DNA from 2 places in the Streptomyces sp. NBC_00483 genome. Region 1 is predicted to be linked to the other one. Evidence: riboswitches for the same ligand, from Rfam matches in the RefSeq annotation. Region 1 holds a riboswitch; the other holds the start of a gene.
What was found. Region 1 has a riboswitch for S-adenosylmethionine ahead of thrC (threonine synthase). Riboswitches for the same ligand answer to the same signal wherever they lie in the genome.

Region 1 (4,406 bases):
AGCGTGGTGGAGGTCGAGCCGACCGGGATCGGCTCGTCCCCGACGGCCCGCGTGGAGCCGCTGCCCGAGACGTCGAACTCCTTCGCGTCGATGCTCAGGTTGTTGACCATCTTCGGGTCGAGGGCGCCGTCGTCCTCGGAGATGAAGAAGTTGTTGGTGTTGCCGGTGTGCGCCTCGGGGATGTTCCGGCCGCCGACGGCGAACCTGTCGCCCGGCGTGTTCCAGTCGCCCTCGTACGCGGTGACGCTCGCGTGCGGGGTGCCCGAGGTCCGGTAGAAGCCGTCCACGGTGACCCGGGTGGCGGGGGAGGTGGAGCGCTGCAGGACGTGGCCGCCGTAGATGTAGACGTTGCGGCGGTCCGGCGCGTAGGCGTCGTTGGGGCCGTCGTACTTGTAGACGACGGTCATCGACCAGCCGGCCACGCAGCCCTTGCCGGTGGGCGCCCAGATGTCGCCGACGGAGACCGGGATCGGCGCGCCGGTGCCGGTGACGCCGCTGAAGAGGCTCGTGACGTCGGCCTCGCCCGTGTAGTAGTGCGGGCCGCTGGTGGAGGCGGGGTCCTGGACCAGGTCGTCGGGGGAGACCTTGGTCGGGGCCGTGCCGTTCACACCGACCGAGGGGACCGCGTCCAGCGGGTCGCCGGGCGAGGGGACCACATTGGCGCCGGAGATGTCGCAGCGCTTCAGCTGGGCGCCGCTCGGGCCCTTGTACGTGCCGTCGTTGCCGCCGAAGAAGAGGCGGGCGTAGGCGACCTGGGCGCCGGGCGGGACGGTGACCCTGCCGGTGCTGGAGCCGTAGCCGTCGGTCGTCCCTGCGGTGTTGATCCGCTGCATGACGAACGTGTTGTTGTTGTCCTTGCCCTCGCCGTTCGCGGCGACGGCGCAGCGTCCGGCCATGGTGGCGTCGTCCGTCGGGCAGCCCATGACCGTGTTGCCGATGGTCTTGAAGTCGCCGTAGATCGATTCGTCGTAGCGCTTGGCGAAGGGGGAGACCACGTCCGCGGAGGCGGGGATCGGCGCCAGGCCCGCCATGCCCGTCAGGCAGGCGGCGAGGGTGGCGGTGACGGCGCACGCCGCCCTGCCCTTGAACCTGCCCTTGAATTGTCTGAGCCACATAAAGGGCAAGTTAGACAAAACATATGATTATGCGGCGCTTATGCGACGCGACGCTCCGCATACTCACCGATTTCGATCATCGGCGGCCGCTCCTCCGTGTCGACCTCGTGGGTACGCGGCTCGAAGCCGTCCTCCCCGCGCTCGAACTGCGTGAGCACCGGCCTGACGAGGTGCCCGCGCGCGAGGCGGAGCTGGGCCGTGCGGTAGATCGCCGCCGCCATCCGGCCGAGCGCCTGCCCGTCCTGGTGCCGGTGCTTGCGCACACCGACGTCGACCTGGGCGAGCGCGTCCAGGCCCACGGTGTGCAGCGCGTCCACCAGCAGGCCGAGCTCCACGCCGTATCCGACGGGGAACGGGAGCCGTTCGAGCAGCGAGCGCCGGGCCGCGTACTCGCCGCCCAAGGGCTGGACGAATCCGGCCAGTTGGGGCCAGTGCAGATTGAGGATCGGCCGCGCCATCAGCTCGGTCACCCGGCCGCCCTGCCCCGCGGCCCCGGCCAGCGGACGGTCGTACATCGCCTTCACGAAGTCCACGCCCGGCTCGGTGAGCAGCGGCCCGACGATGCCGGAGACGAAGTCCGCGGAGAACTCCTTCAGATCGGCGTCGACGAAGCACACGATGTCACCGGAAGTGACGAACAGGGAGCGCCACAGCACCTCACCCTTGCCGGACCTGACCGGGATCCGCGGCAGGATCGTGTCCCGGTGCTCGACGCGCGCCCCGGCCGCAGCCGCGACCTCGGAGGTGCGGTCCGTGGAGCCGGAGTCGATCACGACGAGCTCGTCGACGAGCGGCACCGCGTCCGTCATCAGCGTCCGCCGGATCTCGGAGACGATCTCGCCGACCGTCTCCTCCTCGTTCAGCGCGGGCAGTACGACACTCACCGTCCGGCCCGAGGCCTGCTTGGCGGCGACCAACCGGTGCAGCGGATGGTCGACCACGGACCAGGAGCGCCTGTTCAGCCAGCGCTCGACCTCTTCCAGCACGGTCTGCGTTCCTTCCCTCAGGACCAACATGTGATCCATCTCGCGCATCGGACGACTATCTCAAGGGTCCGGGCCTTCGGTTACAGTCTTGAACAAGGCCGGTGACCATCGCATGTCGGGGGTCGCCCGCCGCACACACAACTGAATCCACACAATCGAATACCGCTCATCCAGAGGGGCAGAGGGATACGGCCCGTTGAAGCCCCGGCAACCCTCCAGCCGGTCTCGTCCGCACACCGCAGTGCGCCCGCGAGGCTCCCGGCTAGTGAAGGTGCCAAATCCGTCTCGTGGCGAGATGCGTCGCGAGGAAGATGAGGAGAAAGGGCCTCGCCTCTCATGGCTGTACAGACTGTCGCCACCGAAACCGCCGCCACGACGGACTCCGTCGATCTGGGCCCGGCCTCCGGACTTTCCTGCCGCGAGTGCGGCGCCGTCGTTCCGCTCGGCCCCGTCTTCGCCTGCGCCGAGTGTTTCGGTCCCCTCGAAGTCGCATACGACCTTCCCGTCGGTGACCCCGAGGCGCTCCGCAAGCAGATCGAGTCCGGCCCCGCCAACATCTGGCGCTACGCCCCGCTGCTGCCCGTCCCGGCCGACGTCGCCGAGAGGCCGAACCTGAACCCCGGCTGGACCAAGCTCGTCAAGGCCGACAACCTCGGCCGTGAACTGGGCGTCGCCGAGGGCAAGTTGTTCGTCAAGGACGACTCCGGCAACCCGACGCACTCCTTCAAGGACCGCGTCGTCGCGCAGGCCATCGAGGCCGCCCGCGCCTTCGGCTTCACCACCCTCTCCTGCTCCTCCACCGGCAACCTGGCCGGCGCCGTCGGCGCCGCCGCCGCCCGTGCCGGCTTCCGGTCCTGCGTGTTCATCCCGCACGACCTGGAGCAGGGCAAGGTCGTCATGGCCGGTGTCTACGGCGGTGACCTCGTCGCCATCGAGGGCAACTACGACGACGTGAACCGCTTCTGCTCCGAGCTCATCGGCGACCCGCTGGGCGAGGGCTGGGGCTTTGTGAACGTGAACCTCCGCCCGTACTACGGCGAGGGCTCCAAGACGCTCGCGTACGAGATCTGCGAGCAGCTCGGCTGGCAGCTCCCGGACCAGCTGGTCATCCCGATCGCGTCCGGCTCGCAGTTCACGAAGATCGACAAGGGCCTGAAGGAGCTGATCAAGCTCGGGCTCGTCGAGGACAAGCCCTACAAGCTCTTCGGCGCCCAGGCCGAGGGCTGCTCCCCGGTCTCCGTCGCCTACAAGGGCGGCCACGACGTGGTCCGCCCGCAGAAGCCGACCACCATCGCCAAGTCCCTCGCCATCGGCAACCCGGCCGACGGCCCGTACGTCCTCGACATCGCGCGCCGCACCGGCGGCGCCGTGGAGGACGTCAACGACGAGCAGGTCGTCGACGCGATCAAGCTGCTCGCGCAGACGGAGGGCATCTTCGCCGAGACGGCGGGCGGTGTCACGCTGGGTGTCACCAAGAAGCTCATCGAGGCGGGCCTCATCGACCCGTCGCTGACCACGGTGGTCCTCAACACCGGTGACGGTCTCAAGACGCTGGACGCGGTCGCCGAGTCCTCGCAGGCCACCGCGACGATCCGGCCCAACCTGGACGCGTTCCGCGAGGCCGGCCTCGCCACCGACCTCTGAGCCCGACCGAACTTGTAGCAACAGGAGTTACCAGCATGAGCGTCAACGTTCGCATCCCCACCATCCTGCGCACCTACACCGGCGGCAAGGCCGAGGTCGCCGCCGAGGGCGCCACCCTCGCCGACGTCATCTCCGACCTCGAGAAGAACCACACCGGCATCGCCGCCCGCGTCCTCGACGACCAGGGCAAGCTGCGCCGCTTCGTGAACGTCTACGTGAACGACGACGACGTCCGCTTCGAGCAGGGCCTTCAGACGGCGACGCCGGACGGCGCCGGCGTCTCGATCATTCCGGCCGTCGCCGGAGGCTGACCATCAAGCACAGTGCCGGAGGCTGATCTTTCGCCGTTTTACGCAGAGTTACTTGAATTGCCCCCTCCGCAAGAGAAGCGGAGGGGGCAATTCTGCATGGTTGAGCGCGGTACAGTTGGGGAAGCTGCTGCGTTTCGCTGAGCGGTGCATGACGGGCGCATATGAGTTCTCGCCCGAAGCCCGACAAGAAGTAGCCAAAGTGTCCGGCCCTTTCGGGCCCTTTATGGCATTTACACGGCCCGACTTGCCCAAGGATACGGCGAGTTGGCCCGGTTTCCCCGATCTGGCGTGCCCAGAATTCTCGTCCGACTGACCTGTTGCAGACGGCAGTTGGGCAGATACATTCAGCC
Region 2 (4,406 bases), 2.2 Mb from region 1:
TGCTGCACGGACGCGAGTCCGGCATCATCAAGCGCCTGCCGCACGGTGAGTTCGTCGAGGTGCACGAGCCGCTCGACCAGGAGGCCCTGCACACGCTCACGGCGCACGAGCAGTACGCGCCGGTCGAGCTCGGCCCGGCGGTCGACGAGAACGGTGTCGAGCGCAAGGTCACGCGGCTGCAGAAGCTGCGTGGCAAGCTCTCGCGCGGTTACTACGGGGAGAACAACCAGATCCCGAAGCCGACCGCCGAGGAGTACAAGGAGATCACCAGCGGCCACGGCCACCACTGATCTCTGAATCGTCGCTGTAAGCCACCGCGGGAGCCCTCGTCCAGTGCCTGGACGGGGGCTCTTTGCGGTCCCGGGACCTGGATAGGGTGGGGTCGGCACCACCCTCGACCCACAGATGCACACAGGAGCGGCCATGAGCGCTTTGAACCCCGCTGGAGGCAACACCGCGGCGGGCCGTTCCTGGCCCGCCGTCCTGAACGGCCTGCTCGAAGGCCGTGACCAGAGCGCCGACGACACCGCGTGGGCGATGGACCGGATCATGCGGGGCGAGGCGACCGACGCCCAGATCGCCGGGTTCGCGGTGGCGCTGCGCGCCAAGGGCGAGACCGTGCAGGAGATCACCGGTCTCGTACGCGGCATGTACGAGCACGCCAACGTGATCGAGGTGCCCGGCGAGACCGTCGACATCGTCGGCACCGGCGGCGACGGCGCCAAGACCGTCAACATCTCCACGATGTCGGCGATCGTCATCGCGGGCACCGGCGCCAAGGTCGTCAAGCACGGCAACCGTGCCGCCTCCTCCGCCTCGGGCTCCTCCGACGTACTGGAGAAGCTCGGCGTCAATCTCGACCTGTCGCCGAAGCGGGTGCCCGAGGTCGCCGAGGAAGCCGGCATCACGTTCTGCTTCGCCATAAAGTTCCACCCCGCGCTGCGCTACGCGGGCGCCGCGCGCGGCCAGCTCGGCATCCGCACGGTTTTCAACCTGCTGGGCCCGCTGACCAACCCGGCCAAGGTGAAGGCGCAGGCCGTCGGCGTGGCCGATGCCCGGATGGCGCCGATCGTGGCCGGGGTCTTCGCCGAGCGCGGCAACTCCTCCCTGGTGTTCCGCGGTGACGACGGGCTCGACGAGCTGACCACCACGGGAACGTCGCGCGTGTGGGTGGTGCGCGACGGCGCCGTGCGCGAGGAGTCCTTCGACCCGCGCGACGTCGGCATCGACATCGTGCCCATCGAGGCGCTGCGCGGCGGCGACCCCTCGTACAACGCGGAGGTCGCCCTGCGCCTCCTCGACGGCGAGCAGGGGCCGGTGCGCGACGCGGTGCTGCTGAACTCGGCGGCGGCCCTGGTGGCCGTGCGGCCCGGCGAGGGCACGCTCGTGGAGCAGATCCGGGCCGGCATGGACCGGGCGGCCGAGTCGATCGACTCCGGCGCGGCGAAGGCCGCCCTGGAGCGGTGGGTGGCGGCCAGCAACCGCTGAGCACGCGTCAGATGTGACGCAGGGCGCAGTCCGGATTTTGGACTGCGCCCTTGCCGTATCCGAGACGTGTGGCAGGATGCTTTTCAAGGTCATGAGTGACAGCGCGGTGATATTTCACTGTAGAAGGCCCCAGCCCGCTGTCCGGCAACCCTCCGTCCGTGGCGGGGTGCCCTGGGTGAAGACCAGGCCGTGCGCAGCAAGGCGTGCGGCAAGCGCGGGCCCCTCGACATCGGTGAATGTCGCAGCCCTGGGGTCCTGGTCCTCAAGGGAGCAGTCTCGTGAGCAAGCGAATGCGATAGGGCGTTTCGGCCCCGCCTCCGCGTACCCGTTTCATCTTTCTTTCCATGCTGTCGAGCCACGTGGTTCTGGTTCCGGCATGGTCAATTCGCTTATCGCGCCAGGGAGTTCACTCATGTCTGTTTCCGTCGACGCCGCCGCCTGTACTCAGACCATCGCCCCGCTTCAGGTCCTCGGCCGGGACGTCACCGTGCCGCTCGTCCACGGCGGCGAGGTCACGTACGCCGCCCTCGACTACGCCGCCAGCGCGCCCGCCCTCCAGCGGGTCTGGGACGACGTCGCCGCCTACGCGCCGTACTACGGGAGCGTGCACCGCGGCGCCGGGTACCTGTCGCAGCTGTCGACGGACCTGTTCGAGAACTCCCGGGTCGCCGTCGCCGAGTTCCTCGGCTGCCGCGAGGACGACCAGGTCGTCTTCACCCGGTCCACCACCGACTCGCTCAACCTGCTCGCCGCCGCGCTGCCCGCCGGCTGCGAGGTGTTCGTCTTCGAGACCGAGCACCACGCGTCGCTGCTGCCGTGGCGCGACGCCCGCGTGACGTACCTGAACGCGCCGCGCACCCCCGGCGAGGCCGTCGCCACCCTGGAGCGCGCCCTCGCCGACCGCGACCCCTACGGTCCGGCCCTCGTCTGCGTCACCGGTGCCTCCAACGTCACCGGTGAGCTCTGGCCGGTGCGCGAGCTCGCGGCGGCCGCTCACGCGCACGGTGCCCGCATCGTGCTCGACGCCGCGCAGCTCGCGCCCCACCACCCGGTCTCCGTCCAGGACCTGGACGTCGACTGGGTCGCCTTCTCCGGGCACAAGCTGTACGCCCCGTTCGGCTCGGGTGTGCTCGCCGGCCGCTCCGACTGGCTGACGGAGGCCGAGCCGTACCTCGCCGGTGGTGGCGCGTCCAAGAAGGTCGCGCGCCGCACGGACGGTGGCGTGGACGTCGAGTGGCACGCCACCGCCGCCCGCCACGAGGCCGGTTCGCCGAACGTCATCGGTGTGTACTCCATCGCCTCCGCCTGCAAGGCGCTCACCGAGGCCGGGTTCGACAACCTCGTCGCCCGCGAGCAATACCTGATCCGCAAGGTCCAGGAGGGCCTCGCCGAGGTGCCCGAGGTGAAGGTGCTGTCCCTGTTCGGGGACGATGCGCCGCGCGTGGGCGTGCTGTCCTTCGTCGTCGACGGCTGGAACTCCTCGCACTTTGCCGCCGCGCTCTCCGCCGAGTACGGGATCGGGGTCCGTGACGGCCTGTTCTGCGCCCACCCGCTGGTGCGCACGCTGCTCGGCTCCGACCCGCAGCAGCAGGGCGAGTGCGGCGCCCCGGAGGCCGCGCCGGGCGAGAAGTCGCTCAACGCCATCCGCGTCAGCTTCGGCGCCGGCACGCCGGACGAGCACGTGGAGCGTTTCGTGGCCGCCGTGAAGGAGCTCGTCCAGGACGGCGCGCGGTGGAACTACCGCACCGAGGACGGGCGTTGCGTGCCGGACACGGCGAGCGCCTGATCCGGATTGGGGGTCGCCCGATCCGGCTGAGGGGCCGTACGGAGTCGGCTGCCGAGGACGATCATCCGTAGGGCCCGCTCGGTGGCGTCCGTGAGGAACTCGCCGCCGCGGCCCAGGCCGGCCGCCGGCTGTTCGACCTGCGTGGGCGTCGCGCCCTTCTGTGGGCCGAAGACGCGGGTGACGCCGCGCTCCCCGCACAGGACGTTGAACGGATTGCACGCCACCCGGATCTCGGTCTCCTTCATACGGGGCTTTTCGCGCGGAGGCGCTACGCGTCGAGGCCGATCGCGAACGCCGCCTCCAGGTCGTGCTGCGAGTACGTACGGAACGCGACGTGCGTGTCCGTGCCCTCGACGCCCTGGATCTTGCTGATCTTCCCGGGGATGACGTCCGCCAGATCGTCGTGGCGGGCGACCCGGACCATGGCGATCAGGTCGTAGGTGCCGGTGACGGAGAAGACCTCGCTCACGTTGTCCAGAGCCGCGATCGACTCGGCGATCTCGGGGATCCGGTCCACGCTGGTCTTGATGAGCACGATCGCGGTGATCACGGCTGGCTGTCTCCCTCGGTGGCCGTGGCATGGGTCGCCTCAACTCTAGCCCGCCCCCTGTACCTCACCCACGCGTAGAGGAACCCGACGGAGAACCCCACGAGGTGCGCCAGATACGCCACCCCCGGCCCCTGGCTGTCCTGCCCCGCCGCCACCCACTGCAGCGACACCCAGAACGGCAGCACCACCCACGCCGGAAACCGCAGCGGCAGAAACAGGAGGAAGGGGAACAGGCTCGTCACGCGGGCTTCGGGGAACAAGAAGAGGAACGCGCCGAGGACCGCCGAGATCGCCCCCGACGCGCCGACCAGGCTCTGGTCGGAATCGGTGTGCGCGAGCGTGTACCCGAGCAGCGCCACATAGCCGCTGACCCCATAGAACAGGGCGTACGAGAGGCGGCCCATGTGTTCCTCGACCATTGCCCCGAAGACGTAGAGGAAGAGCATGTTGCCCAGCAGGTGCAGCCAACTGCCGTGCACGAACAAGGCCGTGAGAGGGGTGAGCAGGGCCGCTGGTGAACCGTCGAACAATTCGTCGGGGACCACTCCCCAGCGCTCGAAGTAGGCGCTCTGCGCGGCGAGC

Region 2: it holds a riboswitch for S-adenosylmethionine, as region 1 does, so the genes downstream of both, OHA73_RS14125 (aminotransferase class V-fold PLP-dependent enzyme) here and thrC (threonine synthase) in region 1, are expected to answer to the same signal.

Annotation. Positions count from the first base shown of each region.
Region 1 is NZ_CP107880.1:5,430,577-5,434,982, forward strand. Features, by position in the region: gene OHA73_RS24345 (DUF7927 domain-containing protein) at 1-1,115, opposite strand, end outside; gene OHA73_RS24350 (glucosyl-3-phosphoglycerate synthase) at 1,154-2,101, opposite strand; SAM riboswitch class I at 2,265-2,419, shown strand; gene thrC (threonine synthase) at 2,438-3,745, shown strand; gene OHA73_RS24360 (ubiquitin-like small modifier protein 1) at 3,781-4,056, shown strand.
Region 2 is NZ_CP107880.1:3,194,257-3,198,662, reverse strand. Features, by position in the region: gene qcrB (cytochrome bc1 complex cytochrome b subunit) at 1-290, shown strand, start outside; gene trpD (anthranilate phosphoribosyltransferase) at 424-1,488, shown strand; SAM riboswitch class IV at 1,576-1,709, shown strand; gene OHA73_RS14125 (aminotransferase class V-fold PLP-dependent enzyme) at 1,901-3,274, shown strand; partial or broken gene OHA73_RS45755 (glycerate kinase) at 3,226-3,579, opposite strand; gene OHA73_RS14115 (Lrp/AsnC family transcriptional regulator) at 3,543-3,824, opposite strand; gene OHA73_RS14110 (rhomboid family intramembrane serine protease) at 3,821-4,406, opposite strand, start outside.